2 regions of the Crenobacter sp. CS_VA4 genome follow, and region 1 is predicted to be linked to the other one. Evidence: riboswitches for the same ligand, from Rfam matches in the RefSeq annotation. Region 1 holds a riboswitch; the other holds the start of a gene.

Evidence for each region. A riboswitch is a leader RNA that binds a small molecule or an ion and turns the genes downstream of it on or off. The one in region 1 is predicted to bind glycine.
Region 2: another riboswitch for glycine. It lies ahead of gcvT (glycine cleavage system aminomethyltransferase GcvT); the one in region 1 lies ahead of ACZ2IA_RS08500 (amino acid permease).

What each region holds. Positions count from the first base shown of each region.
Region 1 covers NZ_JBVMAE010000007.1:34,347-49,824, reverse strand. The annotation lists glycine riboswitch at 490-589, shown strand; gene ACZ2IA_RS08500 (amino acid permease) at 940-2,337, shown strand; gene ACZ2IA_RS08495 (non-heme iron oxygenase ferredoxin subunit) at 2,594-2,914, opposite strand; gene ACZ2IA_RS08490 (SUF system Fe-S cluster assembly protein) at 2,916-3,269, opposite strand; gene sufU (Fe-S cluster assembly sulfur transfer protein SufU) at 3,275-3,727, opposite strand; gene ACZ2IA_RS08480 (SufS family cysteine desulfurase) at 3,727-4,980, opposite strand; gene sufD (Fe-S cluster assembly protein SufD) at 4,989-6,314, opposite strand; gene sufC (Fe-S cluster assembly ATPase SufC) at 6,311-7,081, opposite strand; gene sufB (Fe-S cluster assembly protein SufB) at 7,092-8,540, opposite strand; gene ACZ2IA_RS08460 (SUF system Fe-S cluster assembly regulator) at 8,544-9,017, opposite strand; gene ACZ2IA_RS08455 (CYTH and CHAD domain-containing protein) at 9,322-10,833, shown strand; gene ACZ2IA_RS08450 (DUF3562 domain-containing protein) at 11,034-11,246, shown strand; gene ACZ2IA_RS08445 (hypothetical protein) at 11,332-11,736, opposite strand; gene ACZ2IA_RS08440 (SulP family inorganic anion transporter) at 11,938-13,614, opposite strand; gene ACZ2IA_RS08435 (EAL domain-containing protein) at 14,199-15,478, shown strand, end outside.
Region 2 covers NZ_JBVMAE010000003.1:66,765-82,242, forward strand. The annotation lists gene gcvP (aminomethyl-transferring glycine dehydrogenase) at 1-76, opposite strand, end outside; gene gcvH (glycine cleavage system protein GcvH) at 199-585, opposite strand; gene gcvT (glycine cleavage system aminomethyltransferase GcvT) at 712-1,803, opposite strand; glycine riboswitch at 1,849-1,956, opposite strand; glycine riboswitch at 1,975-2,077, opposite strand; gene ACZ2IA_RS03760 (DUF1700 domain-containing protein) at 2,249-3,094, opposite strand; gene ACZ2IA_RS03765 (PadR family transcriptional regulator) at 3,094-3,456, opposite strand; gene gluQRS (tRNA glutamyl-Q(34) synthetase GluQRS) at 3,771-4,649, opposite strand; gene fdxA (ferredoxin FdxA) at 4,762-5,085, shown strand; gene ACZ2IA_RS03780 (sensor histidine kinase) at 5,230-6,405, opposite strand; gene ACZ2IA_RS03785 (chemotaxis protein) at 6,584-7,525, shown strand; gene ACZ2IA_RS03790 (chemotaxis protein) at 7,580-8,515, shown strand; gene cheY (chemotaxis response regulator CheY) at 8,565-8,957, shown strand; gene cheZ (protein phosphatase CheZ) at 8,996-9,727, shown strand; gene ACZ2IA_RS03805 (chemotaxis protein CheA) at 9,770-11,662, shown strand; gene ACZ2IA_RS03810 (EAL and HDOD domain-containing protein) at 11,668-12,900, shown strand; gene tsaB (tRNA (adenosine(37)-N6)-threonylcarbamoyltransferase complex dimerization subunit type 1 TsaB) at 12,937-13,614, shown strand; gene rimI (ribosomal protein S18-alanine N-acetyltransferase) at 13,611-14,057, shown strand; gene ACZ2IA_RS03825 (uracil-DNA glycosylase) at 14,054-14,875, shown strand; gene rpmG (50S ribosomal protein L33) at 15,039-15,194, opposite strand; gene rpmB (50S ribosomal protein L28) at 15,222-15,455, opposite strand.

The sequences.
Region 1 (15,478 bases):
AGCCTGTCAACAGAAAAACACTCTTGGCATGGTTTATTTCTCTCGAGAGAAAAACCGGGCATTAAATCAAACGGCCGATTAAACTAACTTCAAATTAAATTGTTTCTACGGGAAATAACGCTGTTGCAAAATGAATACGCTGGAAATGGGTATTTTTTAATTCGGGAAATGCTGCGCCGCAGCGCAATGTTTGATCGAATTCCAGCCTAACTCCCTATAGAAAGCTTGCTGATGCCGGTGCAAATCGGTTTTGCGGCAATTGAAATTGGCCGTGGTTACCATTATCGCGAAGTCGGAAATATTGCGATGCACAATATTAATTCCTCACTCACCGATTGACAGCGGCTTCGAGCCTACCTAGATTTTCCGCAGCTTCCGCTCCTTCGGTACGACGAGGGGCGGGACGATGCAGCTGGAGAGATCGCCCGACACGGGCGGCGCCGAAGGGGAATCGCCCCAGAAACTCTCAGGCAAAAGGACTGCCGCATCGACGAGCTCTCTGGAGAGTAGGCCCGCGTGGCCTCGCCGAAGGAAAAGCGCCGGCCCCGCTGGTGCGTAATCTCTCAGGCAAAAGGACAGAGGGGGGCAGACGTCGTAAACCTCGGGCACCGACTGAGCCCCAACTGCCGGCCGGCGATACGCCGAGGTTTGCGCTCCCCCACATCGCCCAGGAGAGGCCATGCGTCCCTATCCCGTTAACGATTCCTAGCGAATCCGCCTGACGAACCCCCCGACAGAATCCGGCCCGGCAATCCAGCATCGGGTTTTGTCCCCGGTTCTAACACACCGCGCGCCCGCCATTCCTTCTCGCCTATCGGCCAGAAGGCGGTGCCCGGCTGCGCCGGTGAAATCCCTGCTGATCTAATTCGACCGTCCCGTGATCGTGCGAAGAGGCATGCGCCGACTCAAGCGACGGCAAGGTGTGCAAAGGAGAAACGAATGCAAGAGCAACAAGACAAGTTGCATCGCGGCCTGGAGGAGCGCCACATCAATATGATGGCGCTCGGTGCCGCGATCGGCGTCGGCCTGTTCCTCGGCTCGGCGACCGCGATCAAGATGGCCGGCCCGGCCATCATACTGTCTTACGCGATAGGCGGCGCCGCCATCTTCATCATCATGCGTGCGCTCGGCGAGATGGCGATCCACAACCCGGTCGCCGGTTCGTTCAGCCGCTACGCACAGGACTATCTGGGGCCGTTGGCCGGCTATCTGACCGGCTGGACCTACTGGTTTATGTGGATCGTCACCTGTATGGCCGAGATCACCGCCGTCGCCGTCTATATGGCCGTGTGGTTCCCGGGCACGCCGGGCTGGGTCTGGGCGCTGGCCGCGCTGGTGTCGATGGCGTCGGTCAACTTCATCGCGGTGAAGGCGTACGGCGAGTTCGAGTTCTGGTTCGCGCTGATCAAGATCGTCACCATCGTGCTGATGATCGTGTCCGGAGCGGGGACGATCTTCTTCGGCTTCGCCAACGGCGGCATTGCTACCGGTATCGCCAACCTGTGGCAGCACGGCGGCTTCCTGCCCAACGGCATGCAGGGCGTGCTGATGGCGCTGCCGATGGTGATGTTCGCGTATCTTGGCGTGGAGATGATCGGCCTGACCGCCGGCGAGGCGAAGAACCCGAAGAAGTCGCTCGCCCGCGCGATCGACACGGTGTTCTGGCGCATCCTGATCTTCTACATCGGCGCCTTGCTCGTGATCCTGTCCATCTACCCGTGGAATCAGATCGGCACCACGGGCAGCCCGTTCGTGATGACCTTCGAGAAGATGGGCATCCCGGCCGCCGCCGGCATCATCAACTTCGTCGTGCTGACCGCCGCGCTGTCCTCGTGTAACAGCGGCATCTTCAGCACCGGCCGCATGCTGTACAACCTGGCGCAGCAGAAGCAGGCGCTGCCAGTGTTCGCCAAGGTTGGCCGAAACGGCGTACCGGTGCCGGCGGTGCTGATGTCGGTGCTGCTGCTGCTGTTCGGCGTGCTGCTCAACTACGTCGCGCCGAAAGAGGTGTTCGTCTGGCTGACCGCCGTTTCCACCTTCGCCGCGATCTGGACCTGGGGCGTGATCTTGCTCTCGCAGCTGCGCTTTCGCAGCCGGCTCAGCCGGGTGGAGCTGGCCGCGCTCTCGTATCGGATGCCGTTCTACCCGTACGGCTCGTACCTCGCCGGTGCGTTCCTGCTGCTGGTCATCGGCCTGATGGCGTACTTTCCCGACACCCGCGTCGCGCTGATCGTCGGCCCGGTGTGGCTCGCGATGCTGGTGATCGTTTATTACCTGCTGGGTTACAACAAGCAGAGCCAGGAGACGCAGCCGGCCACCGCCGAGCAATCGATCTGATTAAAGTGGTAGGCAAACAAGAGGCGCTCTCACGCCTTATGTGAGTGAGCGTTCTTTGTCTGTGTAGGGTTTCCCGATATGCCGTATCGACGGCGTATCGGGTTTTCTTTTGCGCCCTAAGCGTAGACATCGGATTCTGCCGCAGCTGCCGCTGCAACACCGAACACCGCTTCAAGCGATCAGAGGCCGGCAAACAAGCCGGCCTAAACGCTTTGTCAAACGCGTAACCAATCGTCCGGGACCGGACAAATAGGCTCTAATCGAAGCGGTCGTCCCTGACCTGCACCATGCCGTCTTCGACGCGAACCGGGAAGGTCGCCACCGGCTCATACGCCGGTGGCGAAAGCGCCGCCCCGGTGACCAGCGAGAAACGCGCCTCGTGGCGGGGGCAGGTGATCTCCAGCCCTTCGACACGGCCGTACGACAGCGTCTCAGCCTCATGGGTGCAGACGTCCTCGATGGCGTAGTAGTGGCCGCCGACGTTGAACACAGCGATCGGTACGCCTTCCACATCTACGGTGCGGAAGGTGCCGGGCGGGAAGTCCGCTTCCGCGGCGATGTCGATCCATTCGGACATGTCATAGCAACCCTAGTTGCAAGCGCGCCGCTTCGCTCATCGATTCCTGGGTCCAGGGCGGCTCCCAAACCAGTTCGACCTGAACGTCGTTGACCCCCTCGACCTGCCGCACGGCGTCGACTACGGTGGCGGGGAAGGTCTCTGCCACCGGACAGCCGGGGGCGGTCAGCGTCATCCGGATAGCAATATTGCCGGTGTTCGCGTCGACATCCAGCTCATAGATGAGGCCCAGGTCGTAGATGTTGACCGGAATCTCCGGGTCGAAGACGGTGCGCAGCGCGGCGATGACTTGGGCATTCAACGAGTCCTCGTTCCCGGTTTCGTCGATCTTCTTCAGCCAGTCGATGATGCCCATGTCTGTTACTCCGTGGAAACGGGTTCGGCTTGGTTGTGCAACGCTGCGTGCAGGGTGTGCCAGGCCAGCGTGGCGCATTTCACCCTGGCCGGGAATTCCTGCACACCTGCCAGCACTTCCAGCTTGCCCAAGGGGACGACGGCCGCCGACGTTTCCGCTGCGCCAGTCACCAGCGCACGGAAGCTGGCGAACAGGGCCTCGGCTTCCGCCTCGGTTTTGCCCGGCAGCGCTTCTGTCATGAGCGAGGCCGAGGCGATGGAAATAGCGCAGCCGGCGCCTTCGAAACTCGCCGCCTCGACAATCCCACCTGCAAGCTTGAGATAGACCGTCAGCTGGTCCCCGCACAGCGGGTTGAAGCCCTCGGCACTGTGAGTGGCTTGCGCCAGCCGGCCGAAGTGGCGGGGGCGGCGGCTGTGGTCGATGATGACCTCCTGGTAAAGGTCGCGCAGATCGGACATCAGGCAAACACCTCCCGAACCTTGGCGAGGGCGGCGAACAGCGCATCCACCTCCTCACGCGTGTTGTACAGCGCGAACGAGGCGCGCACCGTGGCCGGCACGCCGAAACGTTCCATCACCGGCATGGCGCAGTGGTGGCCAGTGCGCACCGCGACACCCTCAAGGTCGAGGATGGTGCCGACGTCGTGGGGGTGCACGCCGGCGAGGACGAAGGACAGGATGCTCGCCTTGTCGTGGGCGGTACCGATCACTCGCAGGCCGGGGGTTCCGGCCGCCAGTCCGGTGGCATAGTCGAGCAGGGCATGCTCGTGAGCGGCGACAGCGTCCATGCCCCGTGAATTCAGGTAGTCGATGGCCGCACCGAGTGCGATGCCGCCGGCGATGTTAGGTGTGCCGGCCTCGAACTTGTAGGGCAGGTCGTTGTAGGTGGTCCCGTCGAAACTGACCTGTTTGATCATGTCGCCGCCCCCCTGGTAGGGCGGCATGGATTCGAGCAGCGCCTCCTTGCCGTAGAGCACACCAATGCCGGTAGGACCGTAGAGCTTGTGCCCGGAGAAAGCGTAGAAATCGCAGTCCAGGGCCTGCACGTCCACCTTCAGGTGGGGCACTGCCTGGGCACCATCCACCAGCACCGCCGCGCCATGGGCGTGGGCCAGGTCGATCAGGCGCTTTACCGGGTTGATGGTGCCAAGGGCGTTGGAAAGATGCGTCACCGCGACGAGCCGGGTGCGCGGGCCGAGCAGATGCTCGAAGGCGTCCAGCATCAGCTCGCCGGCGTCGTTTATGGGCGCCACTCGCAGCACCGCGCCGCTGCGCTGGCAAAGCAGCTGCCAGGGTACGATGTTGGAGTGGTGCTCCATGGTGGTAATCAGGATCTCATCGCCCGGCCGCAGGCGCTGGCCATAGCTTGCCGCGACCAGGTTGATGGCCTCGGTGGTGCCGCGCACGAACACGACCTCCTCGCGCTTGCCCGCATTGATGAAGCGCTGCACGGTATCGCGTGCCGCCTCGTGGGCATCGGTGGCCTCCTGGCTCAGTCTGTGCACGCCGCGGTGGATGTTGGCGTTGTACTCGGCGTAGTAGTGCGCCTCGCAGTCGATGACGCTCTGGGGCTTCTGGCTGGTGGCTGCATTGTCCAGGTAGACCAGCGGCCTGCCGTGCACGCTTCGGCCAAGGATGGGGAAATCGCGCCGCAAGCTCGCCACGTCCAATGGGATCGGAGCCGAACCTTGCCGCGTCGTCAGTTCGTTCATCGCGATTGTCATGACAGTGCCTCGACTTGTTGCGGCAGCCGCCCGCGCAGCAACTCGTCCAGCCGGACCCGCAGTGGCGTCAAGCGTACCCGAGCTATCATCTCGGCGGCGAAGGCGTAGGTCAGCAGGGCTCGTGCCGTAGCGTCGTCCAAGCCCCGCGAACGCAGATAGAAGATCTGATCGGCGTCGAGCTGGCCCACCGTGGCGCCATGGCTGCACTTGACGTCGTCGGCCCAGATTTCGAGCTGGGGCTTGGTGTCTATCTCGGCGTGCTCTGACAGCAGCAGGTTGCGGTTGGTCTGGAAAGCATCGCTGTGCTGCGCATCGGGATGGACGATCACCTTGCCATTGAACACAGCGCGCGAGGCGCCAGCCAGCACGCCCTTGTAGAGCTCGCGGCTGGTGCCGTGGGGCCGGGCGTGGTCGATGCGGGTGTGATGGTCGATGTGCTGGCGACCGTCGGTCATGTACAGGCCGTCGAGCGCACAGTCGGCACCCTCGGCGTTGAGCCCAACGTTGATGGCGGTCCGCGCCAGCGCGCCACCGAGCGCGAAGGAGCTGGAGACGAAGTGGCTCCCCTCTTCAAGCGCCGCGTTCACCTCGGCGATATGGAAGGCCTTCTGGCTTTCCTGCTGCAGCTTGTAGTGCTCAATCTCGGCGCCATCCCCGACCCAGATGTCGGTCACGACATTGGTGAAATACGTTGCCGCGCCTAGCGTTGCATGGTGTTCGACGATGTCGGCCCGACTTTCCTGTTCCGCGATCACGACGTTGCGGCAATGGGTCGCCAAGTCGGTTTCGCTGGCGACGAACAGCAAATGGATCGGCGTCTCTAGCGTCGCGCCTACCGCCAGATGGATGTACGCGCCGTCGGCCATGCAGGCCGCGTTGAGGGCGGTAAAGCCGGAGGAGTAGTTGCCCGCAGGGTGATCGAGCAGGGCTTTCAGCCGTTCGGGTTCATGCTCCAGCACATCGGCGAGGCTGGCGAGCGTGACGCCCGCAGGCAATGTCCCGATCCGTGACAGCGCCGGTGCGTGGTGGCCATCGACGAATACCAGCAGCTGCGCCTCGGGCAGAGCCAGCGCATCGATCTGCCCGGCCGTGGCGCCGTTTGCCGTGAAGGCGGCGGGCGCCAGCGAAAAGCCGGCCTTCTCGATTTGTGCAACGCGGGTGTATTTCCAGTCCTCGTCACGCAGCGTCGGGAAGCCCGCGGTACGGAAGCTCGCCAGTGCCTCGTCGCGGATATGGGTCAGCCAGGGCAGCCGCTGGCCGGGCAGGGTGGCCCTGATGCGGGTGAATTCGTCCAGATAGTGGTCGGGTGCCATCGCGTTCATGGCGTTACTCCCACCTGGTCGACTTTCTCCGCTTCGACCCAGCCGTAGCCGCGACGCTCCAACTCGAGCGCCAGCTCCGGTCCGCCGGAAAGGACGATGCGGCCCTGGGACAGGACGTGGACCCGGTCCGGCTCGATATAGTCGAGCAGCCGCTGGTAATGGGTCACCAACACGATGGCCCGATCGGGGTGGCGCATGGCCTGCACGCCGGCGGCGACCACCTTCAGGGCGTCGATATCGAGACCCGAGTCGGTCTCGTCGAGGATGGCGAGTCTCGGCTCCAGCAGCGCCATTTGCAGTATCTCGTTGCGCTTCTTCTCGCCGCCGGAGAAACCCTGGTTCACCGGACGGTAGAGCAGATCCTCGTCCATCCCCATGAACACGAGCTTGGCCCTGATCTGGGTCAGGAAATCCATGGCATCCAGCTCCGGCTCGCCGCGGTGCTTGCGCAGGGCATTGAGGGCTGCCTTGAGCAGGTAGATGTTGGCGACGCCGGGAATCTCCACCGGATATTGGAAGGCGAGAAAGATGCCCTCGCGAGCGCGCTCCTCGGGAGGCAGAGCGAGCAGGTCGTGGCCAAGGTAGCGGACCTCGCCGGCTGTCACCGTGTAACTGTCCCGGCCCGCCAGAACCTGGGCCAACGTGCTCTTCCCGGAACCGTTCGGCCCCATCACGGCGTGTACCTCGCCGGCCTGTATCGCGAGGTCGATCCCGCGCAGGATGGGCTTGTCGTCGATGCTGACATGCAGATTGCTGATCTCGAGCATGATCGGCCTCCTAGCCGATGCTGCCTTCCAGACTGACGCCCAGCAGTTTCTGGGCTTCTACGGCGAATTCCATGGGCAACTCCTTGAATACCTCTTTGCAGAAGCCGTTCACGATCATCGTCACCGCGTCCTCGGCTGCGATGCCGCGGCTCTGGCAGTAGAACAGTTGATCCTCGCCGATGCGGGCCGTGGTGGCCTCGTGCTCGACGCGGGCAGTGGGGTTCTTCACCTCGATATAGGGGAAGGTGTGGGCGGCGCACTTGTCACCTAGCAGCAGGGAGTCGCACTGCGTGTAGTTGCGGGCGCCGTCGGCGCTCTTCGCCACCTTCACCAGCCCGCGGTAGGCATTGTGGCCATGGCCCGCCGAGATGCCCTTGGAAATGATGGTGCTGCGGGTGTTGCGGCCAAGGTGGAGCATCTTGGTGCCGGTGTCCGCCTGCTGGTAGTGATTGGTCAGGGCCACCGAGCGGAACTCGCCCACCGAGTTATCGCCCTGGAGGATCACGCTAGGGTATTTCCAGGTGATCGCCGAGCCGGTTTCCACCTGGGCCCAGGAAATCTTCGAGTTGGCGCCGCGGCAGTCTCCACGCTTGGTGACGAAGTTGTAGATGCCACCCTTTCCGTCTTTGTCGCCGGGGTACCAGTTCTGTACCGTGGCATATTTGATCTGGGCGTCCTCAAGGGCAATCAGCTCCACTACCGCCGCGTGCAGTTGGTTCTCGTCACGCATCGGCGCGGTACAGCCTTCGAGGTAGCTCACGTAGGCACCCCTGTCAGCGATGATCAGGGTCCGTTCAAACTGGCCGGTGTTGCTGGCGTTGATGCGGAAGTACGTGGACAGCTCCATCGGGCAGCGCACCCCCGGTGGGATGTAGCAGAAGGAGCCGTCGGAAAACACGGCCGAATTGAGGGTGGCGAAGTAGTTGTCGGTGTAAGGCACCACCGAACCCAGGTATTGCTGCACCAGGTCTGGGTGCTTCTGTACGGCCTCGGAAAAGGAACAGAAAATGATACCCATGCCGGCCAGCTTTTCCTTGAAGGTGGTCGCCACCGAAACGCTGTCGAACACCGCGTCCACCGCCACGCCCGCCAGTAGCTCACGTTCCTGGAGCGGCACGCCGAGTTTCTCGTAAGTCCGCAGCAGTTCGGGATCCAGGTCCGCGAGACTACGCGGTCCATCTTGCCGCGCCTTGGGGGCCGAATAGTAGGAAATGTCCTGATAGTCGATTGGCGGATGCTTCACCGTGGACCAGTGTGGCTCGCTCATGGTCAACCAGTGGTGATAGGCCTTGAGGCGCCATTCCAGCATGAACGCCGGCTCGTTCTTCTTGGCCGAAATCAGGCGGACCACGTCCTCGTTGAGCCCACGCGGCACGGTATCAGCCTCCAGCGGGGTGTAGAAGCCCTGCTTGTAGCCCTGGCTGATGAGTGCGTCGAGCGCGAATGTCTGGGTTGCCATCTGTCATCTCCTGATCGGCGCCATTCCGCCCTTGTCGGCGGATGTCGATTGCACCGCTATCGCTACCGGTCGGAAGGATGCGCCGCTCATGTCGGCCAGCGTCACCTCGCTCAGTGCGCGGCGAACGACCTGGTTGAGACGCTGCCAGCTCCCCCGTATCGGGCACCATGCTTCTTGGGCGCACAAACCCGCCACGACGCTGCATTCAGTCATGCCAAACGGGCCTTCCATGGCGTCGATGACCTCTGCAATGGAAGTCTGCTCGGGCGGCCGCGATAAGATATAACCGCCCTTCGCCCCTCGCATCGACTGCACCAGATCGTGTCTCGCCAGCGTCTTCAATACCTTGCTTACCGTGGGTGCCGTGATGCCGAGCGTGGCAGCCATCTCCGCCACGCTGTGAATATCACCCGGCTCTCGCGCCATGTAGGACATGATCACCGTGCCGTAATCGGTCAGCTTGCTCAATCTCAACATGGTCGGTCCCTCGGTCCCTATCTTCATATGGGACTGTTTTGGTCCCATATCGTTCCATCGACAGGTGACTGCGCTGGAGCGACAGCCGTGCGACCGCGGTAGGCTTGCATGGCCCGATCCATGGCAAACACCAGGGCGGCCAGCCTAGGGCCCCATTTCGCCACCGATCTTCGGCCCTTGGACATCTGTCTATCTATCCACGATAGTCTCTGCGGTTTCCCCCTTGAGTTCGGCAGCTGCCACATAATCTTTTCTAAGATTCAGGATGACATTCGTCTTGTGGCCTGATGGAAGGTGCGTGCAGATGACCATTGAAACCGAGTTGAAGCTTTGGCTGCCACCGAGCAAAAATGCCGCTTTCAGGCGATCGATGGCGAGCCACGAACCCAAGGCTGCCCCCCCTGAAACGGAACATCTGGTCAGCGTCTACTACGACACCCCATCGTTGGATTTGGCGCAGCGGGACATGGGGCTGCGACTGCGCCGGGTCAATGGCCAGTGGATTCAAACGCTGAAGCTGGGCGAGCAAGCCGGAGCTGGGCTGCATCAGCGTCCGGAACTGGAGGCGGCCGTGAACGGGCCCGCCTTGGAGCTGGACCAGATTGCGGATCGTGAAGCGCGTCGGTTTTTGTCCCAGGGGCACATCGCATCGGCGTTAGAGCCCCTGTTTACGACAGATGTCAAGCGCACTCGGTGGACGCTGCAAGATCTTCGGGGCAACACGGTGGAAGTGTGCTTGGACCAAGGCTCGATCGCAGGCCGCCAGCAGGCCCTGAAGCTCAACGAAGTCGAGATCGAACTGAAGCAAGGTGACGTGCAAGCCTTATTCGAGTTGGCTTTCTCCCTGGCCGACTCCCTTCCGCTGATCCCAGAGGCACAAAGCAAAGCGGCGCGGGGCTATGCCCTTTACCAGGGAGGCAGGCCCCTCGAGCCGTCCAAAGCGCAAAACCCTCGCTTACGCCTCAAGATGACGCCGCATGAAGCCATGCAGGCGGTCGTGTTGGAAACGCTGCGTCACTTGCAGGCCAACGTGCCGGGGGTGCTCGACAGCGAGGAAATGGAGTTTGTCCATCAGGCGCGGGTGGCGCTTCGCCGGTTGCGCTCGGCGCAAAAGGCGTTTGCCGCCATTGTCCCTGACGAGGATTGGCAAACGATCACGGCAAAGATTCAATGGCTTGCCACGCTCTTGGGCAATGTGCGTGATCTGGACGTGTTCCTGGCGGAAACGCTGCCTAGCATCGAAGCCGCGCTAGCGCCGGACGCCAACTTCGATCCGCTCAAGCAAGCCATGCTCGAGCGCCGAGACCGCTGTCGTCGGGAGGCTCGTGCCGCGTTGACCTCCGCACGCTACGGCTCGCTGTTGCTTAGCCTTCTGGCCTGGTTGAATCGAGAACCCCCGCCGCCCGCTCCAGAACACGACAAGCTGAGCGACTTCGCTCACCGATCCTTGAACAAACGCTGGCGGCCGGTGGATCGCTTGGCTCGGGACTGGCAGTCGCTGGACCGTGAGCAACGGCATGATCTCCGCAAGCGTGCGAAGAAACTGCGCTATGCCGCGGAGTTCTTTTCGCCGCTGTACAAGCGCAACCGGGTCGAAGGCTACCTGGATCGGCTCCAGGACTTGCAGCAGATCTTGGGGGCGATGAACGACGGCGTCGCGGCTCAAGTGCTGATGGCCCAATTCATTCGGCAGGACACTGCTCTCGAGCATGCCGCGGGACTCGTTGTCGGATGGCTGGCCTACGCGGCGAAGCAGTCTGAAGCGGAGTTGGGACGAGCACTCCGGCGCTTGGAAAAGGCCAAGGCATTCTGGTGAGTCGGGCAACGGCTGGAACGAAAGATGGCGTGTAAGCCCTATCGTAATTGATGAGAAGACGGTGGGTTTTGTTGGGGTCTAGCTTATGAGGCCGGGTAGCAGTGCATGATCTATCATCAAGCGCCAGTGATAGCTCTTGCAGGCGAGTGGCTATGAAAGCTTGCCCTTGATGCTCCGGCCTATCCCTGATGGAGCTTGCGATGAACCCGCGTTCACTCAGTCGTGAAATCCAAGAGATCGCCAGCCAGACTGGTACGCCGGAAGACGAGGTGAAAAGGCTCTATGATGATGCGCTGCAAAGCCTGGCGGCAGCGGCGCAAGTTCAGGATTATCTGCTTCTCTTGGCAAGCAAACGCGTACGTCAGCACTTGAAGGACAGGCGTCGCGCACAGCAAGGCGACTCGTCGGAGTAAATCGGCCAAGGAAGGCCCCGCGGGCGCTCTTCGGCTAAGGAACTTGCGCGTCGAGCTCTGGGGGCTCCCTGGCTGAAGGGTAAGGCTATGCCGGATGTTTCTTGGCGGCTTGTTCCGGTGTGGCCTCCACCTTGTTCTCGGTAGCCGGGCGACCGGTCTTGACGTTTTCCACTTGGCTCAGCAGGGCTTTCAGCTTGGCGATGGGCAGGGCCTCCAAGGCGTGTAGCCCGGCCCGTAACAACTCGCTTTTCTTGATGCTGATTCCGGCCGTCAAGCTCTTTTTCTTCAGCTCAGCGATTTTCGTGTAGTCCGACTCGGGCATGGTGAAGCTGTCGCGGACGACCTTGGCTTTCTTCCTCTTTTTAACGACCTCGACAGGCGCCGGCGCAGTGGTTTCCTGAGCGGCAGGCTGCATGGTTACGACAACGGGGACAGCCGCTTCCGCTGCGGGCGGCTGCACGGCCGATTCAGCGGCGACGTCCTTGTTCACTGAGGTCGTCCTGCTGGCGGGCGCTCTCCGGGGCTTGGGAGTTGTTTTGGGCGGCTGGAGTACGGTGTTGGCTTTCTTCATCGCGACCTCTCATGATTGTTAAACGGTATATATAGTATATACCGTTTAGTGCGATATATCTCTGCAGTCTGTACCTGACTCCATGGGCACCTAGTAAATCATGAGCCTCACTAAAGAGGCTCATTGCCTATCGAGGAAAGTAGAGCGATTCAGCTCATGCGCTTGCGCCGCACTGACCGCATCATCCACGCTCAGATAGCTGACCTCCAGGCTCAAATTGGGCATGGCCGCGCGCGTCAGCACGGCCAGAGTCGTGTCCTTGACCCGCGCCAGCAGCAACTGCTTGTGCTCCCGTTCGACAAAGTCGGCAAACTCACGCAGCGCCTCGATGCTCGTGCCGTCCAGATCGGGCGACTCTTCCAGGCTGAGAATTACGGTGTGAATGCTCGAACCGTCCTCGAGCATATGCTGCCTCACCCGGGCCAGCACGCGCTCGACATTGGCAAAGAATAACGGCTCTTCCGGGCGTACGATGAGCAGGCCCGGCACCGGCTGAACGTCCGGATGGGCCGCAAGGCCGACGAAATCATGGCCGCTGCCAAAGCGGCCCAGCAGCGACAGATTCGGTTCGGCAAGCTGCCGCAAGGTCAGCGCCAGGCTGACGGCAATGGAAGCCAGCAAGCCATCGAGCACGCCCAGTAGCAATACCGCCAACACCGAGCCCACCACGATGAACCGATCCCGCCGCCACTGGAAATAGGGGCGGAACACCGCCGGCTGTAGCGTATGCCCCACCGCATGGATGACGATGGCGGCCAGTACCGGCTGGGGCGTCAGCGCGATGGCTGGCAAAAGCGTCAACACGATCACTAGCACCACCCCAGCGGCGACCAGCCCAGCCAGACGCGATTGGGCGCCGGCCTCTTCGTTGGCCGAGGAGGCGGAATAGCCGGCCCCGATCGGCATGCCGTGGACCAGCCCGGCGATCAGGTTGGCCACTCCCAGGGCCGCTAGGTCGCGATTGGGCGAAGTCGCCTGGCCGTGTTTGAGGGCGAAATAACGGATCGAACTGTAGGACTCGGCGTACAGGATCAACAGCATGGCGACTGCCAGCTCACCCAGCCTGGACCATTGAACCCGGGCCAGCGCGGGGAGGGTGGGGTGATCCAGCTGGAAATGCACGTTACCCACCAGCGGCACCCCGAAGCTCGGCAGCTTCAGCCACACATTGGCCCCGATACCGAACGCGATCACCAGCATCGCCGCCGGCACGCGCCGGAATCGGCCCAGTACGGCCAGTAACCCCAGGGCAATGGCGCCGACCAGCAGCCCAGTGCGGTTCCACGACGAGATTTGCGAAAACAGATCGGCGGTAAAGCGCGGGATATCGTCGTGCCGCGGGTGAATTTCGACGACGTTCGGCAGTTGCCGAAGGATGATGACGACGGCAAGACCAAAGGTCACCCCGCGCAACACCGGCTTGGCGATGAAATCCGACATATTACCGAGACGACCCAGCGCGGCACACAGAAATAGCAGGCCGGTCAGCAACAGCAGGCCAGATGCCAGCAACAGACGCAAACCGGCATCGCCATTGGCCAGCGAGGCCGTTGCCGCGGCTAGCACCACCGCCGAGGAAGACGTGGCCGAGGCGATGGCAAACTGGCTTGTCCCGATCAGTCCATAGCACACCAATCCGACAAACAGCGCGATGATGCCGGCCTGTGGCGGCAGATTGGCGATACCCGAGTACGCTACCGCCTCCGGCAGCAACAGACCCGCCACGGACAACCCGGCGATCACATCCGGCCACCGCGCCACAAACACGGCAGAAAGTGGATCGTTGGGCGTCGTCACAGAAGAAGGAACGCGCCTATTTGGCATATGGTATCGCTCACCTCGATCGACTCGCCCGAATAGAATCTTTGCATCACTTTAGCAGCTTGGCCGCCTCCTTAACGGATCGGGACCGACCGGTGAGATGGATGCAGTCCCTCAGGGAGGGGGCGTCGTGCTTGCGGGCCCACCCCGTATCGTGCAGAACTATATTGGCGGTGACACATGCGGCGGTTCCAATAAGGGATGGTGGCTCTAAGGGTAGAGGGTAACAACCGGAAAATGCTGATGACTATAGGGCTATGTGTAGTTCTTTCTCGTAAAAGATACATAACAAGAAGTGACAAGAAACGGTGTATATTTGAGCCAATTTGCATCGTTTTTTGTCACTTGAATGCGATGGCGTGATGAGATGTTGAGTATTCACTGACAGTGCCAAAACGCCGCAACGTTACAGCCGCTCGTCGATATCGATCATGGGAGTCAAACCCTGGTGGGCGACTGTCTACACCGTTTTGCCGTAGTTGCTGATACGGTGTGCAATCTGGCACAACGTTATGGTCGGCTTTTCTCATTGCGGCTGTCTTGTGAACGAGCCTTGTTATATGTACACAGCCCCCCCATACCCCGATGCTCAGGAAATCCTGGCGCAAACGCTGGAGCAAGCAATTGACGGTGTGGTGATCGTTGACGAAAAAAACCACATAACGTTATTCAACCATGCGGCCGAAAAGCTCTGGGGCTATCGCCGTGACGACGTTCTGGGCCGGAACGTCAGAATGCTGGTGCCGTTCACCTCCCTTGCCACCCACGATGCCTTCGCCAACGCCCACCAAGGGGCTGGTGAAAACCACACGCCTGGCTCAACTGTGGAGGTGGCTATCGTGCGCCAGGATGGCAAGGTTCTGTGTGGCTCTGTGTCAGTCTCCAACCTGCGAATTGGCGGCAAGATTCTCTACGCGGTCTTCATCAGAGACGTGACCGAGGAGGTGCGTCGTCGGGAGGAACTACGGCTCCTGTCGCTGGGGGTCAACGAGACCGGCAACGCGGTGGTTATCACGGGGCCTGACAGCAGGATTCTCTACGTCAATGAGGGTTTCACCCGCATGATGGGCTACGAACTCGACGAGGTTCGCGGCAAGATTCCGAGTGAACTATTGACCGGGCGGCATACCGACCAGAAGGCCATTGAATACGCCAGGTCGCACGTGAGGTCGCAAGAGGACTTTCACCTCGAAGTCCTGATCTACGACAAGCAAGGAAAGCCGCTGTGGATCTCTGCGGTCATCAACCCGGTGTTCAACGAGCATGGCCTACTCAAGAACATGGTCGCCGTCTACACCGACATCACCCATACCAAGATGCACGAAGTCCTGCAGCGCAAGGTGCTGAATGCCATGGTGAGGGAAGCCCCGTTGTGGGAAGTGATGGATGTGATTTGTCGGGAGGTGGAGCGCATCGCGCCCTACGTAGTGGTGTCTATTCTGCGCGTGGATGCGGATGACAGACTGCAGCCGCTCGCCGCCCCCAGCCTGCCCGATCATATCGCGCAAGCGATTAGCGGCGTGGCCATCGGCCCCGCTGTCGGTTCCTGCGGTTCTGCGGCTTATTGGGGTGAACAGGTGGTGGTGACGGATATAGCGACCGACCCACGGTGGGCATCGTACAAGGAGCTATTCTTGCCGCTCGGGCTGGTTGCCTGCTGGTCCAACCCCATCAGATCCAACGATGGCCAGGTATTGGGCACCTTGGCCTTTTACTACCGCGACCATCGCGAACCCTGCGAATTTCTCGAGCACCTTGCCGTAGTCTGCGAGCACCTGTGCGCCCTTGCATTGGAACGCGACGAGGCCCGAGTGCATATTCGCCAGCTGGCTTTTTACGA
Region 2 (15,478 bases), on a different contig from region 1:
CGGCCGCGTCGGCGTCGTCGATGCCGATGTGGCGCGATACGAATTCGTTGTGATTAAACAGTTCAGAGAGCGTCATGGTGCGTGCGTCCGGTGATTCCAGAGGGCGAGCAAACCAGGTCTACGAAACCGGTGTCTCAGCCACTCCAACAACATGGCAAAACGCCCCGTGCGGACACAGGGCGTTTGACTAAATCTGGCTCAGGCGCCGATTTCCTTGGCGTACTGTTCGGCGGTCCACAGGCCGTCCAGGTCGGCGACGTTGGCCGGCTTGATCTGGAAGAACCAGCCATTGCCGTACGGCGCTTCGTTGGCCTGCTCCGGCGCGGCTTCCAGGCCTTCGTTGACGGCCACGACTTCACCGGCGATCGGACAGTACACGTCCGAGGCGGCCTTCACCGACTCGACCACGCCGGCCTGCTCGTCGCGGGCGAGCGAGGCGCCGACCTTCGGCAACTCGACGAACACCACGTCGCCGAGCAGCTCCTGCGCGTGGTGGGTGATGCCGACGGTCACGGTGCCGTCAGCTTCGAGACGCAGCCACTCGTGGCTTTCGACGTATTTCAGTTCGGCGGGGATCTGGCTCATGGATAGTTTCTCTCTCTCTCAAGATGACGGAACGGTCCGACCGAATCCGGCAACCTTGAAAAGCCTGCCTCACGGCGGTTTTTCAAGGTTTCCTGCGGTGTTCGGCCAACCTCGGTTCGATCGGGATTATTCGTAGACTTTTTTGCCGTTGCGCACGAACGGCAACTTGACGACACGCACCGGCGTCAGCGTACCACGCAGATCGACCGCGGCGACATCGCCGGTCGCCTTCGGCACGCGGGCGATCGCGATCGACAGCTTCAGCGTCGGCGAGAAGGTGCCGCTGGTGATCACGCCTTCGCCGGCGCCATCCACCACTACGCGCATCCCTTCGCGCAGCACGCCGCGGCTTTCCATCACCAGGCCGACCTGCTTCATCGCCACGCCGGCGGCCTTCTGCGCTTCCAGCGCCTTGCGGCCGATGAAGTCGCGATCAAGAGGTTCCCACGCCACCGTCCAGCCCATGCCGGCTTCGAGCGGCGAGACGCCTTCGTCCATATCGTGGCCGTACAGGTTCATGCCGGCCTCGAGGCGCAGCGTGTCGCGGGCGCCTAGGCCGGCCGGGGCGACACCGGCACCGATCAAGGCGGTGAAGAAGCCCGGCGCCTCATTGGCCGGGATCATGATTTCCAGGCCGTCTTCGCCGGTGTAACCAGTGCGGGCGACGAACCATTCACCGAACGGCAGGCCCTGGAATACCTTCAGGCCACGGATCTGTTCGGCCCAGTCGGGGTTCACCGCGCAGACCTTGTCGATCGCGTTCGGGCCCTGCACCGCCAGCATCGCCAGGTCGTCGCGCACGGTAAGCGTCACGTCGCGGCCTTCGCTGGTCTCTTTCAGCCAGGCGATGTCCTTGTCGCGGGTGCCGGCGTTGACCACCATGCGGTAGCCGTGTTCGGCCAGGTAGACGATCAGGTCGTCGATCACGCCGCCCTGTTCATTGAGCATGCCGGAATAGAGCGCCTTGCCGACGAAGCCGAGCTTGGCGACGTCGTTGGCGAGCAAGCCGCGCAGCCAGTCGCGCGCGTCGGAGCCAGTGATGTCGAGCACCACCATGTGCGAGACGTCGAACATGCCAGCGTCGCTACGGACGATTTCATGTTCTTTGAGTTGGGAGCCGTAATGGATAGGCATAGACCAGCCGGCGAATTCGACGATCTTGGCGCCGGCATCGACGTGCGACTGGAACAACGGGGTACAGCGGGGTGCTTGTGTCATCGGGGCAGATCCTTGGGCAGCCTATGGGTGCGTGCGTTTCCCTCAACACACCCCTCTGTCCTTGGCCACCTGAGATTTTCAGGTGGCGCTCGCCACCCTTAGCCCCTTCGGTGGGCGCCGTGTTGCCACGCGCCGCTCTCCAGAGTTTGGTCGGTCGGCCGAATGGCCACCGGGTCCCATACAGTCCTTTTGCCTGAGCGATTGCGGGTGCGCTTGCGCCTTCGGCGGCCGCCTATTCCTTCGAGAAAAGGCGGCTCTCTCCTGCATGTTGGCCGGATTATCGTGGCTGGCCGGCCGAATGGCAAGCCGGTTTTAGCTTCGTGTCAAGCGACATCCCGGCAGATTGCCGGCTTGTCATTCGGCCTCGATCAAGCCGCCGACGAACGGCGGCCATCACGGCGCCAAGCTTGGCCGAAACCGCCCTGCTTCGGCCAACCTTGCCCTGTCAGGCCCGCGCCAAACCGTCGCGCTCGCCCGACAGCAGCGCCAGCTGGTAACGACCGAAGCGCGCCAGCGCCCGCCAGGTCGCCCGCGCCAGCACCACCACGATCAGCAGGCCGACCCCGCCGGCCAGCAGCAGCCCCAGGCCGGTCATCAACAGCGCCGAGCGGTCGGAAATCCCGCCCAGCCCCTGCAGCTCGACCACGCCGTCCTCGCCGGACAACTGCAGCCGGCTGACCGAGCCGTCTGCGCTGCGCTCCAGCCGCACCGAACCGTCGGCGCCGGACGCCTCGACCAGCGTCTTGCCGGTGCTCGGGTCGCGGAGGATCACTACCTTGTCGCCCTGCCCGCCCTGGATGTTGACCAGCGGCCGGCCGCTATTTGGTGCACCGACGATCAGCGCCGGGCCGGCGCCCTGGTTGAACAGGATAGGCTCGATCGTCGGCCAGCCGAACAGGCTGTTGCTGACCCATAGCCCGGTCAACAGCACCCCAGCGAACAGCAGCGAACCCGACACCACGAAACCGAGCGTCAACACACCCAGATAGACCATGAACGGGATCGCCAGCACGAAGTTGAGCACGCCCAGCCCCGCCATGGCACCAACCACGCCGAACAGATTGCCGACCGAGCGGCGCGACTCCCACGCCTGCAGCCGCGCCTTCGCCTGCAGCTCGCGGGCCAGGCGCTGCGGGTCGCCGAGCGACGCGGCCACCTCCTCCTCGCTGCGGCCATCGGCCAGCGCGTCGCCGAAATACTCCGCGTAGTCGGCGAGGATCTCCTGCCTCTCGGCGGTCGGCAGCCCGGCCAGCGCCGCCTCCAGTTGCTGCATGAACGTCTGCTGATTCATCACACCTCTCCCTGCGGATTGTTCTGTCTGGCGCGCTGCGCGTCGTTCGCCGCGTGCGGCGCCAGCACGCTGTTGACTTCGCTGACGAACTCCTGCCACTCGGCCTGCATCTCGACCAGGCTCTGCCGCCCGGCCGCCGTCAGCGCGTAGTACTTGCGCGACGGCCCGCTCGGTGACTCGACCAGATAGGTCGTCACCCAGCCCTCGGCCTGCAGCCGGCGCATCAGCGGGTAGATGGTGCCCTCGCTGATTTCCATGCAGTCGGCCAGCCGGCTGACCAGCTCGTAAGCGTAGCTGTCGGCGCGGGCCAGCAAGGCCAGCACGCACATCTCCAGCGTGCCCTTCTTCAATTGTGTCTTCACTCGCCTTTCCCGGTTTGGCTGTCGCTGCCGTGTTGCCATACTACCTTGCACTACACGATAGTCGGCCGGAATCACGACGCGGGTTCACTGACAGCAGCAGTATATGAACAGGTACCTTGCATTGCAATACACCATTTTCAGCGACGCCCTGCAAGGTTGGCCGAAGCATGCCTGTCGAGCCATCTAAAATCCCCGCTAGTGCGGGAAACATTCCTCGGCGGCGGCCTTGACGGTTTCGCCGACGGAGTGGTTCAGCCGCCGATCAGGTGTTCGGCCAGTCACGCCGACGTTCAATCGGGTCGGGGGGCGCCGACTTACGCCACCACCGGCGCCGGCGCCACCTGTGCCAACTGCCAGTGAGCCCTCGCCCACTGCCACAACTCGGCGACGCTCTGGCAGGTCGGGTCGGGCTCGTGGCCCAGCCGGCTCAGCGCCAGACGCAATTCGGCAGCGGCGCCGGCCGGCTCGATCGCCGGCGCCAACGTCTGTTTCGACAACTTCTCGCCGGCGGCGTTGACCAGCAGCGGCAGGTGGCAGTAGCCCGGCGTCGCCACGCCCAGGCAACGCTGCAGCCAGATCTGCCTCGGCGTCGACACCAACAGGTCGGCGCCGCGCACGATGTCGGTGATGCCCTGCTCGGCGTCGTCGACCACCACCGCCAGCTGATAGGCCCAGAAGCCGTCGGCGCGCAGCAACACGAAGTCGCCGATGTCGCGCGCCAGGTCCTGTGCATAAGGCCCTTGCAGGCGGTCGACGAAGCCGGTTTCGCCGGACTCGACCTTGAGCCGCCAGGCGCGCCCCTCCCGGCCCGGCGGCAGGCCGTGCCGGCAAGTGCCCGGATAGACCGGGCCGTCGACACCCGGACGCGCCGCCAGCGCGATCTCGCGCCGGGTGCAGGTGCAGGGATAGGCCAGCCCGCGTTCGGCCAACGCCTGCAAGGCATCGCGGTAGCGATGATGGCGCCGGCTCTGGTACACCACCTCACCATCCCATTCGAAACCGAACGCCGCCAGCGTGGCGAGGATGTGCTCGCTCGCGCCGGGCTGCTCGCGCGGCGGGTCGAGGTCCTCGATGCGCACCAGCCACTCGCCGCCGCGGCAGCGCGCCTCGAGGTAGCTGCCGACCGCGGTCGCCAAGGAACCGGCGTGCAGCAGACCGGTCGGGCTGGGGGCAAACCGGCCACGGTACGGCATCGTGAAAAGGGGGTCAGAAACGGCAGCAGCGTCGACGGTCATGAAAAGCAGGGGCAAACTTGGCTAAAATTGGGGTCGAGACCACGACACCATTACATACAGAGGGAAAACCATGGCCTACGTTGTAACCGAAGCCTGTATCAAATGTAAATACACCGACTGCGTCGACGTCTGCCCGGTCGACTGCTTCCACGAGGGGCCGAATTTCCTGGCGATCGACCCGGACGAATGCATCGACTGCACGCTGTGCGTCGCCGAGTGCCCGGTCGAGGCGATCTACGCCGAGGAAGACGTGCCGGCCGGTCAACAAGAATACATTGAGCTCAACGGCAAACTCGCCAAGGTCTGGCCGGTGATCGTGGCCCGCAAGGACCCGCTGCCGGATCACGCCGACTGGGCCGAGGTCACCGACAAGCGGCAGTACCTGGAAGAATAAGAGCCGCTAACAAAACCCTCCCGGCGTAGTTCGCTGCCTTGCCGTACGACTTGTACTGTCTGCGACAGCGCGCCTAGCCGGGATCGCTTCGCTGGGTTTTGTCAGCGACGCTAAGTCTGCACGGGGCGCTGCCAGGCCGCCGGCTCACATCGGTTCGCAGGCCAGCGGCAACGCCAACTCGAACAGTGCCCCGCCCTGCGGCCGGTTGCCACAGGCGACCCGCCCGCCCAGCTCCTCGGCCACCTTCTTCACGATCGCCAGCCCCAGCCCGGTGCCGCCGGGACGGCGGGTAAAGAACGGCTCGAACACCTGATCCAGCACATCGTCGGGCAGGCCCGGCCCCTGATCCGCCACCTGCCAGACCACCTCGCCCCCCACCTGTCGCACCCGCAGTTCGACCACGCCGTCGGTCGGCGAGTGCTGCAACGCATTGTCGAGCAGATTGGACAGCGCCCCGCTCACCGCCTTGCGGTCACCGTGGATCTGCGCGGCCCCGGCCAGCTCGGACACGCCCTGCAGCAGCACCCCGTGCGCAGGCGGCGGCAGCGCCTGCAGCGTTTCCTCGGTCAGCGTCGCGACGTCGAGCTGCTCGCGCCGCGTCACCTGGCCGCGCACGAAATCGAGCATATTGTGGATCAACCCCTCCAGCGCCCGCAGCCGGTCCAGCGACTTGTCGGCAAAGCGCGCCCGCGCCTCCGGCGTCAGGCCGCCCTCGCGCAAGTTGGCCGCATACAACATCGCGGCCGACAACGGGGTGCGCAGCTGATGCGCCAGCGACGCCGCCATGCCGCCCATCGCCGCCAGCTTCTGCTGGTGGGCGAGTTCCGCAGTCAATTCGTACTGGCGCGTCACGTCGTGCACCAGCACGATCCGCCCGCCCAGCTCCGGCAAGTCCTGGTATTGCAGCACCACCCGTGCCCCCGGCTGGCCGTCCACCAGCAAACGGTAGCTGTGCTCCAGCGAGCCCGGCTCGCAATCGGCCAGCACCTCCGCCCAGCGCTGTCCGACTAAGGGACGGCCAAACAACGCGCTGGCGGCCGGGTTCTCACGCCTCACCACCCCGTCCGCGTCCAGCTCCACCACCCCGCCGGGTAGTGCCGCCAGCAACTGGCCGAGCCGTTCGGCCAAAGCCGCGTTTTCCGCCCCCTGCACCCGCAAGCGCTGATTCGCTTCTTCCAGCTGCTGGTTGAGTTGCGCCGCCTGTTGCTCGAGCAGATGGTAGGCTTCGATCAGTTGCCCGGACACGGTATTGAACTGGGCAAACGCAGCGGTCAGCTGCTGGTGATCATGCTCAGATGCAATTAGGGAATGATTTGCCATACTGTAGCGATTTGTAAAAAGATTCTTAAACGGTATGATAGATACAAAATGTTCCACTTACAGGCTCGTGACGATGCTTTTGCTTCACGCAATTGTCATGACTACACTTGCATAGTGGCGACGTTTGACTGGCAGCCCATCGCACTTCGATACATGAACAGGTTTCCTGGAGGTAACCGTGTCCGAGCTCCTGAAAAAAATTGACGCCCGTACCAAACTGGCCGGTACCAACAATCTCGAGATTCTGTTGTTTACCCTGGGGCACGACCAGCGCACTGGACGCAAGGAAACCTTCGGTATCAACGTGTTCAAGGTGCGTGAGGTGATGCGCACCCCACCGATCACCTCCGCGCCGGAAATGCCCGACACGGTCGAGGGCATGGTCAGTCTGCGCGGTGCGCTGGTGCCGGTGATCGACCTGGCCAAGTATGCCGGCATTGTGACCGAGAAGACGCCGGAAATCATGATCGTGACCGAGTATAACGGCCACACTCAGGGTTTCCTCGTCGAAGCGGTCGACACCATCCTGCGTCTTGACTGGTCGGCGATGCGCGTCCCGCCCGACATGATCAACCACCGCATGGGCGGCCTGGTCACCGCCGTCACCGAGCTGGAAAACAACACTCTGGTGATGATGATGGACGTGGAGAAGGTGCTTGCCTCGACCACGCCGATCGACGACTCGCACTTCTTCGTCAATATCGAGCCGGTCAAGGAAGAGCGCATGGTGTTCTTCGCCGACGACTCGGCCGTTGCCCGCAAACAGATCGAGCGCACCCTTGACGCGATGCAGATTCGCCACATGTCATCGGCCAACGGCCTGCGCGCCTGGGAAGACATCCAGCGCCTCGCCACCCAGGCCGATCTTGCCGGCAAGAAGCTCAAGGACTCGCTGCACCTGGTGCTCACCGACGTGGAAATGCCGGAGATGGACGGCTACATGCTCACCCGGATGATCAAGTCCGACCCGCGCTGCGAGGGCATTCCGGTGCTGATGCATTCATCGCTGTCCGGCCAGTCCAACCAGAAGCTCGGCGAGTCGGTCGGTGTCGACGCCTACGTCTCGAAGTTCGAACCGCACAAGCTCTCGAGCAAGGTGCGCGAACTGCTCAAAATATAAAAAAACAATCCTACAGAACAACGCAGAACGACCTGTCGCTAAGGTAAACAGACCATGACGGCAACCAACGCCTCTTTGCTCGCCTCGGTGGACGGCCGCACTATGCTCGCCGGCTCCAACAAGATGGAAATCCTGCTGTTCTCGCTGGGCACCCGTGAGACCTTCGGGATCAACGTATTCAAGGTACGGGAAGTCTCGCAGACCCCGAGCATCACCCGTTCGCCCAATATGCCGTTTGGTGTCGAAGGGGTTCTGTCGCTGCGCGGCAACATCATCCCGGTCATCTCGCTCGCCAAATTCATCGGCGCCGAAACCCAGGGCCAGCGTTACGAAACCATGATCGTCACCGAGTTCAACAAGAGCTCGCAGGCCTTCCTGGTCGAATCGGTCGACCGCATCATCCGGGTCGACTGGGACAAGGTTCGCGCGCCGGAAAACATGGCCGGCGGCGCCAATCAGACGCTGATCACCGCCATCACCGAACTGGCGAACGGCAAGCTCGTGTCGATCCTCGACGTCGAGCAGATCCTGTCGAGCGTGGTCGGCGACCCCCACGTGCCGGACATCCCGACCGCCTCGCTCGAAGCCGACCAGTACGTCTACTTCGTCGACGACTCGGTGGTGGCGCGCAAGGAAATCACCATGGTGCTCGACAAGATGAGCGTCAAGTACCAGCAGGCCAACAACGGTCGCGAGGCCTGGGATCGCTTGCAGATGCTGGCCGCCCGTCACCGCGAAGACAGCAACCCGCTCAGCAATACGCTCAAGTTAATCCTGGTTGATGCCGAAATGCCGGAGATGGACGGATACGTGCTCACCCGACTGATCAAGGCCGAACCTGCCTTCCGCGGCATTCCAGTAGTGATGCATTCTTCGCTGTCGTCCAACGCCAACCGGGCGATGGGCGCCAGCGTTGGGGTGGACGCCTACGTCGCCAAATTCGACCCGGCCGTACTGGCCGAAACTCTGATCCCATTCCTGCAGCGTTAACCGCCGGCCGGCGCTGTAGCCTCAGGGATTACATTAGGAATCACGTTTCATGGCAGAAAAAAACCTCCGCTTTCTTGTGGTCGACGACTTTTCCACAATGCGACGCATCGTGCGAAACCTGCTGAAAGAGCTCGGCTACACCAACGTCGACGAAGCCGAAGATGGCCAGGTAGCGCTGCACAAGCTGAAGACGCAGCACTTCGACTTCATCGTGTCCGACTGGAACATGCCGAACATGACCGGCATCGAACTGCTGCGTGCCGTACGTGCCGATGCCCAGCTGCGCACGCTGCCCTTCCTGATGATCACCGCGGAAGCCAAACGCGAGAACATCATCGAAGCGGCCACCGCCGGCGCCAGCGGCTACATCGTCAAGCCGTTCACCGCCGCCACGCTGGAAGAGAAGCTCAACAAGATCTTCGCTACCCTGACTACCGCCTGAGTCCCCCCTCGGGTTTTTAGCATTGCAGGAGACGTATTGTGCCGGATCACTTACTGGAAAGCGGCGACTCGCCCGAACTGGAAGCCCTGTTCAACAGCATTTTGTCCCAGCAGCCCATGGTCAACGCGGCGGGCCCCGTTGCGGCCGAACCGGCTGCGCTCGCCCCCGGCGGCGATATCTATCGCCAGGTCGGCCAGCTGGCGCGCAAGTTACACGACACGCTGAGCGAGCTGGGCTACGACAAGTCGCTGGAAAAAGTGGCCGAAGCGATCCCCAATACCCGCGACCGTCTCGCCTACATCGCCGAGCTGACCGAGAAAGCCGCCGAGCGGGTGCTGAACGCCGCCGATATCGCCAAGCCGCTGCAGAACGATCTGGAACACCAAGCTACCGGCCTGGCGGCACGCTGGGAGCAGCTCTACGCCAATCAGCTCAGCCCCGAGCAGTTTGCCCAGCTCGCCGGCGAAACCCGCCAGTACCTGCAGAAAGTGCCGGAGCGCACCCAGGCCACCAATAGCCAGCTGATGGAAATCATCCTGGCCCAAGATTTCCAGGATCTGACCGGCCAGGTGATCAAGAAGATCATGGACGTCGCCAAGGTGCTGGAAAGCGAATTGCTGGCCCTGCTGATCCAGCACCTGCCGTCGGACAAGAAGGCCGAGCTCGACCCGAGCCTGCTCAACGGCCCGGTCGTCAACGCCCAGGGCAAGAACGACGTCGTGACCGACCAGGCGCAGGTTGACGAACTCCTGGGAAGCCTCGGCTTCTGAACGCCGAACAGCCCTTGATCCCCACAGTGAAACGAGCCGAACATGAGTGAATTCGCGGGAATGGAAGAACTGCTGCAGGACTTCATTCTGGAGTCCTGCGACCTGTTATCCGATGTCGACAACAAGCTGGTCGAACTCGAGAAGCAGCCGAACAACCCTGCCCTGTTGAACGACATCTTCCGTGGTTTTCACACCATCAAGGGCGGGGCCGGCTTCCTCAACGTCAAGGCGATGGTCACCTTGTGCCACCGCACGGAAAACCTGTTCGACCTGCTGCGCAACGGCGAGCTCACGCTGAACAGCCGCGTGATGGACGTGATCATGGACGCGACCGGCGTCGTGCGCGACATGTTCGGCCCCTTGTCGCAGCGCCAACAGCCGGTGTCGGCCGATCCGGCGCTGCTAGCCGCGCTCGACGAAGCGCTGGCCGGCTCCATCGAGCCGCAGAGTGCCGCTCCGGCGGCCCCGATGACGGCCGTCACCAATACAGTCGCGGCAGCGACTCCGGAGGTGGCCAGCAGCGCCACACCGGATTGGGCCACACTGATGCAGGTCATCGTGCCGGCCGCCACTGCCGCCGCGCCGAGCAGCGCCAGCTCCCCGGCGGTCAGTCAGCCGGCTCCGACCGCCATCAGCGGTGAGGTTCTACCCGCCGTCACCGCCCAAGCCAAGTCGCCGGCCAAAGCGGCTCCGGCCAAGGCCAACACGCCGGTCAGCAGCGGCCAGCAGGAAAACACCATCCGGATCGATACCAATCGTCTCGACATGGTGCTCAACCTGTCGGGTGAAATCGGCCTGACCAAGAACCGCCTGACCACGCTGCGTACCGAAATCCTGCAAGGCCACAGCGACCCGAACACCCTGCGTTCGCTCGACGAGGCGGTCAGCCAGCTCGACCTCTTGGTTAGCGACCTGCAGAACGCGGTGATGAAGACCCGCATGCAGCCGATCGGCCGGCTGTTCCAGAAGTACCCGCGCCTGGCCCGCGACCTGGCCCGCCAGCTCAATAAGGAAGTGGAACTGATCATCGTCGGCGAGGAAACCGAGCTCGACAAGACGATGATCGAAGACCTCAATGACCCGCTGGTGCACCTGGTCCGCAACGCGGTCGACCATGGCATCGAACTGCCGGAGGAACGCCTCGCGGCCGGCAAGCCGGCCAAGGCGGAGGTACACCTCACCGCCGAACAGGTCGGCGACCACATCCTGATCGAGATCCAGGACGACGGCAAAGGGATGAACCCCGACGCGCTGCGCCGCAAGGCGATCGACAAGGGGCTGATCGATCCGGAAGCGGCCAATGCGCTGGACGAGAAACAGTGCCTGCAGCTGATCTTCCTGCCGGGCTTCTCGACCAAGGACCAGATTTCCAGTGTCTCCGGCCGCGGCGTCGGCATGGACGTGGTCCGCACCAATATCCAGAAGTTGAACGGCCGCATCGACATCAACTCGGTGCCGGGCGAAGGCACCCGGATCAGCATTTCGCTGCCGCTGACGCTGGCCATCCTGCCAGTACTGGTGGTGCGTGCCTGCAGTCAGGCATTTGCCGTACCGCTAGCCATGGTGCGCGAGATCATTCCGATCGACCCGAACGTGATTCAGGAAGTCTCCAATAAGCCGACCATCGTCGTGCGCGATGAAATCCTGCCGCTGAAGTCGCTATCGCACCTGCTCGGCTGGGAGCCGACCGACAAACCGGCGTTCGGTGTGTTGATGCAGTCGGCGGCGCACTCGTTCATCCTGGCGATCGACTCGTTTGTCGGCCGCGACGACGTGGTGATCAAACCGCTGCAGAACATCCGCCCGAAAGGCGTCGCCGGCGCCACCCTGTCCGGCGATGGGTCGGTGGTATTGGTCCTCGACATGGAAGATCTGATGAACAACAAGGACGTCGCGGCAACCGCAGTGCGTGCTGCCGAGTTCTACCCAGGGTAAGCCAGATGGAGGATGTGACAGCGAGCGACGCCTATATCGGACGACAAGCGGTACTGAACCGCAACCAGCAACTGATCGGCTATGAGCTGTTCTTTCGCGCCGGCTCCCACAGCGGCTCGGCCGAGCAGCATGCCCAGCTGGACGCCGACACCCAGGTGCTGCTGAACACCCTCAACCACATGGGCACCCAGTGGCTGGTCGGCAACCGTCTCGCCTTCATGAACGTTGGTGAGGCGATGCTGACCAGCGACTTTCTCGAGCTATTGCCGGCCCGCCGCGTAGTACTGGACATCCCGTCGACACTGGTGCCAACCGGCGAGCTGGTCTCGCGCATCCGTCACCTGCGCGCCCTCGGTTTCAGTATCGCCCTCGACGACTTCAGCTTCGACGCCCCGTCCGCCTCGCTGCTGGAGCTGGCCAGCTACGTGAAGCTCGACGTCCAAAGCAATGATGCCACGACCTTGCGCGCCATCAACGCCCGGTTGCGGCACCATCCGGTACTGCGGATCGCCGAGCGGGTCGAGGAGCACGAGCACTACCACCGTTGTCGCGAGCTCGATCTCGACGGCATGCAGGGCTTCTACTTTGCCCGGCCGGAGACGCTGTCGGCCAAGGTGATCGACCCGAGCTTCTCTAACACCCTGACCCTGCTCAACCTGCTGCGCCAGGACGCGCCGATCGGCGAGGTCGAAGAGGTGCTGAAACACGACGTGGCGCTGTCGTACCAGCTACTGCACTTCGTCAACTCGGCCGCCGCCGGTCTCAACACCACCATCGGTTCGTTCGGCCATGCGGTGACCGTGCTCGGCTACCAGAAGCTCTACCGCTGGCTGATCCTGCTGCTGATCAGCCGCAAGCCGGGCAGAGACAGCAGTTCTGCACTGGAAAAGACCGCCCTGACTCGCGGCCGCTTGATGGAGCTGGCCGGGCGCGAAGCCGGCCTGACCGGCGAAAGCCTCGACAACCTGTTCATCGTCGGCCTGTTCTCCCTGCTCGATGCGGTATTTGACATGCCGATGGACGCGGTGCTGCAACACTTGCACCTGCCGGACAACATCACCGCGGCGCTGATCGATGCTACCGGCCCGTGCGCCGCCTTCCTGCAGCTAGCCCGGGCCTGCGAAACCAGCCAACTCGACGGGGTTGAACGACTGTGCAACGAGGTCGGCATCGGTCCGATCGCGCTCAACCACGCCCACGTCGCCGCGCTCGCCTGGGCAGAACAACTGCGCGTATAATTCGGCGCTTTCCCGCCCCTGCCGTTACGCCCCTCGATGAAGCTGCTCGCCCTCGACACCTCGACCCAGGACCTATCCCTCGCCATCCAGAACGGCGAGCAACGGGTCGAATTCCACGAGACCGTCGGCCAGCAACACGCCGAGCGTGCCCTGCCCGAGCTGCAGCGTCTGCTCGACGCGGCCGGTCTCAAGCTCACCGAGCTCGACGCCATCGTCTACGGCCAGGGTCCCGGCTCGTTCACCGGCCTGCGCATCGGTGCCGGCCTCGCCCAGGGGCTGGCGGTATCGGCCAAGCTGCCGCTGATCGGCATCCCGACCCTCGACGCGGTGGCCTCACAGGCCCCGGCCACCGAGCGGCTACTGGTCTGTCTCGATGCCCGGATGCAGCAGATCTATCTCGGGCATTACGACACCCGACACGGCGTACGACGCCTGGGGCCGATCGAACTGCTCGACCCGGCAGAGCTGCTGCTGGAAGGCCGCGACTGGATTGCCGCCGGCAACGGCCTGTCCGTCTACGCCGACCGCCTGCCGGCCGGCTTGGCCGCCCAGCTGACCCAGCAGTGGCCAGCGTTGCGACCGAGCGCGTCGGCTTATCTCGATCTCGCCATCAGCGGCACCTACCCTAGCCACGACGCGGCGTCCGCCGAGTTGCTCTATGTACGCAACAAGGTGGCGCTGACCGCGCGCGAACAACAGGCGCAGCGCCGATGAGCACGCTGACGCTGCGTGCCGCCTCCGGAACCGATCTGTCCTTGATGGCAGCACTGGAGTCGCGCAGCACCGCTCACCCCTGGAGCGAGGGCCAATACCGCGGCTCCTTCGAGTCCGGCCACCAGTTGATCATCGCCCAGCGCGGCGCCGAGGTCATTGGCCTGGCCGTGATCATGCAGGTACTCGACGAGGCGCACCTGTTGAACATCGTCATCGATCACGACTGCCAGGGCCAGGGGCTGGGCCGCCAGCTGCTGGGCGAACTGATGCAGCAGATGCGCCAGCAGGGCGCCTTGCGCATGTTCCTCGAAGTGCGCGAGAGCAATACTGTCGCGCGCGCGCTATACGAATCGATGGGGTTCAGCGAGTGCGGCATCCGCAAGCACTACTACCGCGCCGAACAGGGCCGCGAGCACGCGATCCTGATGGAGGCGTCGCTGTGAGCCGGTCGTGGCAACGACTCGAGGCGATGGGGCTGGGGCCGCTGTGGCAACGGCGCTCGCTACCGCTGCCTAGCGTTCACAGCGTAGCTCCAGCGGCCTTGGTCGACGCCGTCGTCTCGCCATCGGCCACCCCGCCCGCCCGCCCCGTTCGGCCGACCTTGGCCGAACGCCCGGCTGTTGCACCAACTCCGACGCCGCCTGTCGAGCCGCGCCCTATCGTGCCGCCGGTCCAACTGCCCGGCGCCGGCGAGCTGCTGCCGTGGCCGGAGCTGGAAGCTGCCGTTGCCGCCTGCCGCCGCTGCCGGCTGTGTGAAACCCGCACCCATACCGTATTCGGTCGTGGCCGGCCGGGCGCACGCTGGCTGCTGGTCGGCGAGGCGCCGGGCGAGAACGAGGACCGTCAGGGCCTCGCCTTCGTCGGCCGGGCCGGTCAACTGCTCGACAGCATGCTGGCCGCGATCGGTCTCGACAGCGAGACCGATGTCTTCATCACCAACGTGCTCAAATGCCGACCGCCGGGCAACCGCAATCCGTCCGGAGACGAAATCGCCGCCTGCCAGGATTATCTGCTGCAACAGATCGCGCATCTGCAACCGACGCTGATCATCGCGCTCGGCCGCTTCGCCGCGCAGACGCTGCTGCAGAACAGCGATAGCATCGCCCGACTGCGTGGCAAGGTGCACCGCTACCACGACATCCCGCTGATCGTCAGCTTCCACCCGGCCTATCTGCTGCGCAACCTGCCAGACAAGGCCAAGGCCTGGCAGGACCTAGTGCTGGCGCAGCGCACCCAGCGTGCGCGGGAACAAACGCACTGAGTCCTCCTGACAAGAAACAAAAAAGGTTGGCCTTTCGGCCAACCTTTTTGCTATCTGCTATCTGTTATCGCCCGGCCACCAGCTCACACCCTGGCACCGGACAACAAAAAACCCTTCGCCGTGCACCAGCGAAGGGTTCTTTGGACCAGAACTCGGAAACCGCTTATTTCAGCTTGGTTTCTTTGTAGATCACGTGCTTGCGGACGACGGGATCGTACTTCTTGATCTCCATCTTTTCCGGCATCGTGCGCTTGTTCTTGGTGGTGGTGTAGAAATGACCGGTACCAGCGGTCGATTCCAGTTTGATCTTGTCGCGCATGATCTTTTATACCTCGTTACTCGTCGCTTAGATTTCGCCGCGGGCGCGCAGATCGGCCAGCACTGCTTCGATACCGACTTTGTCGATAGTACGCAGGCCGGCGTTGGATACGCGCAGACGAACCCAGCGGTTTTCGCTCTCTACCCAGAACTTGCGATATTGCAGGTTCGGCAGGAAACGACGTTTAGTCTTGTTGTTGGCGTGGGACACATTGTTCCCGGTCACCGGACGTTTGCCAGTGACTTTGCAAACACGCGCCATGGTTGAACTCCCAAAACCGGATA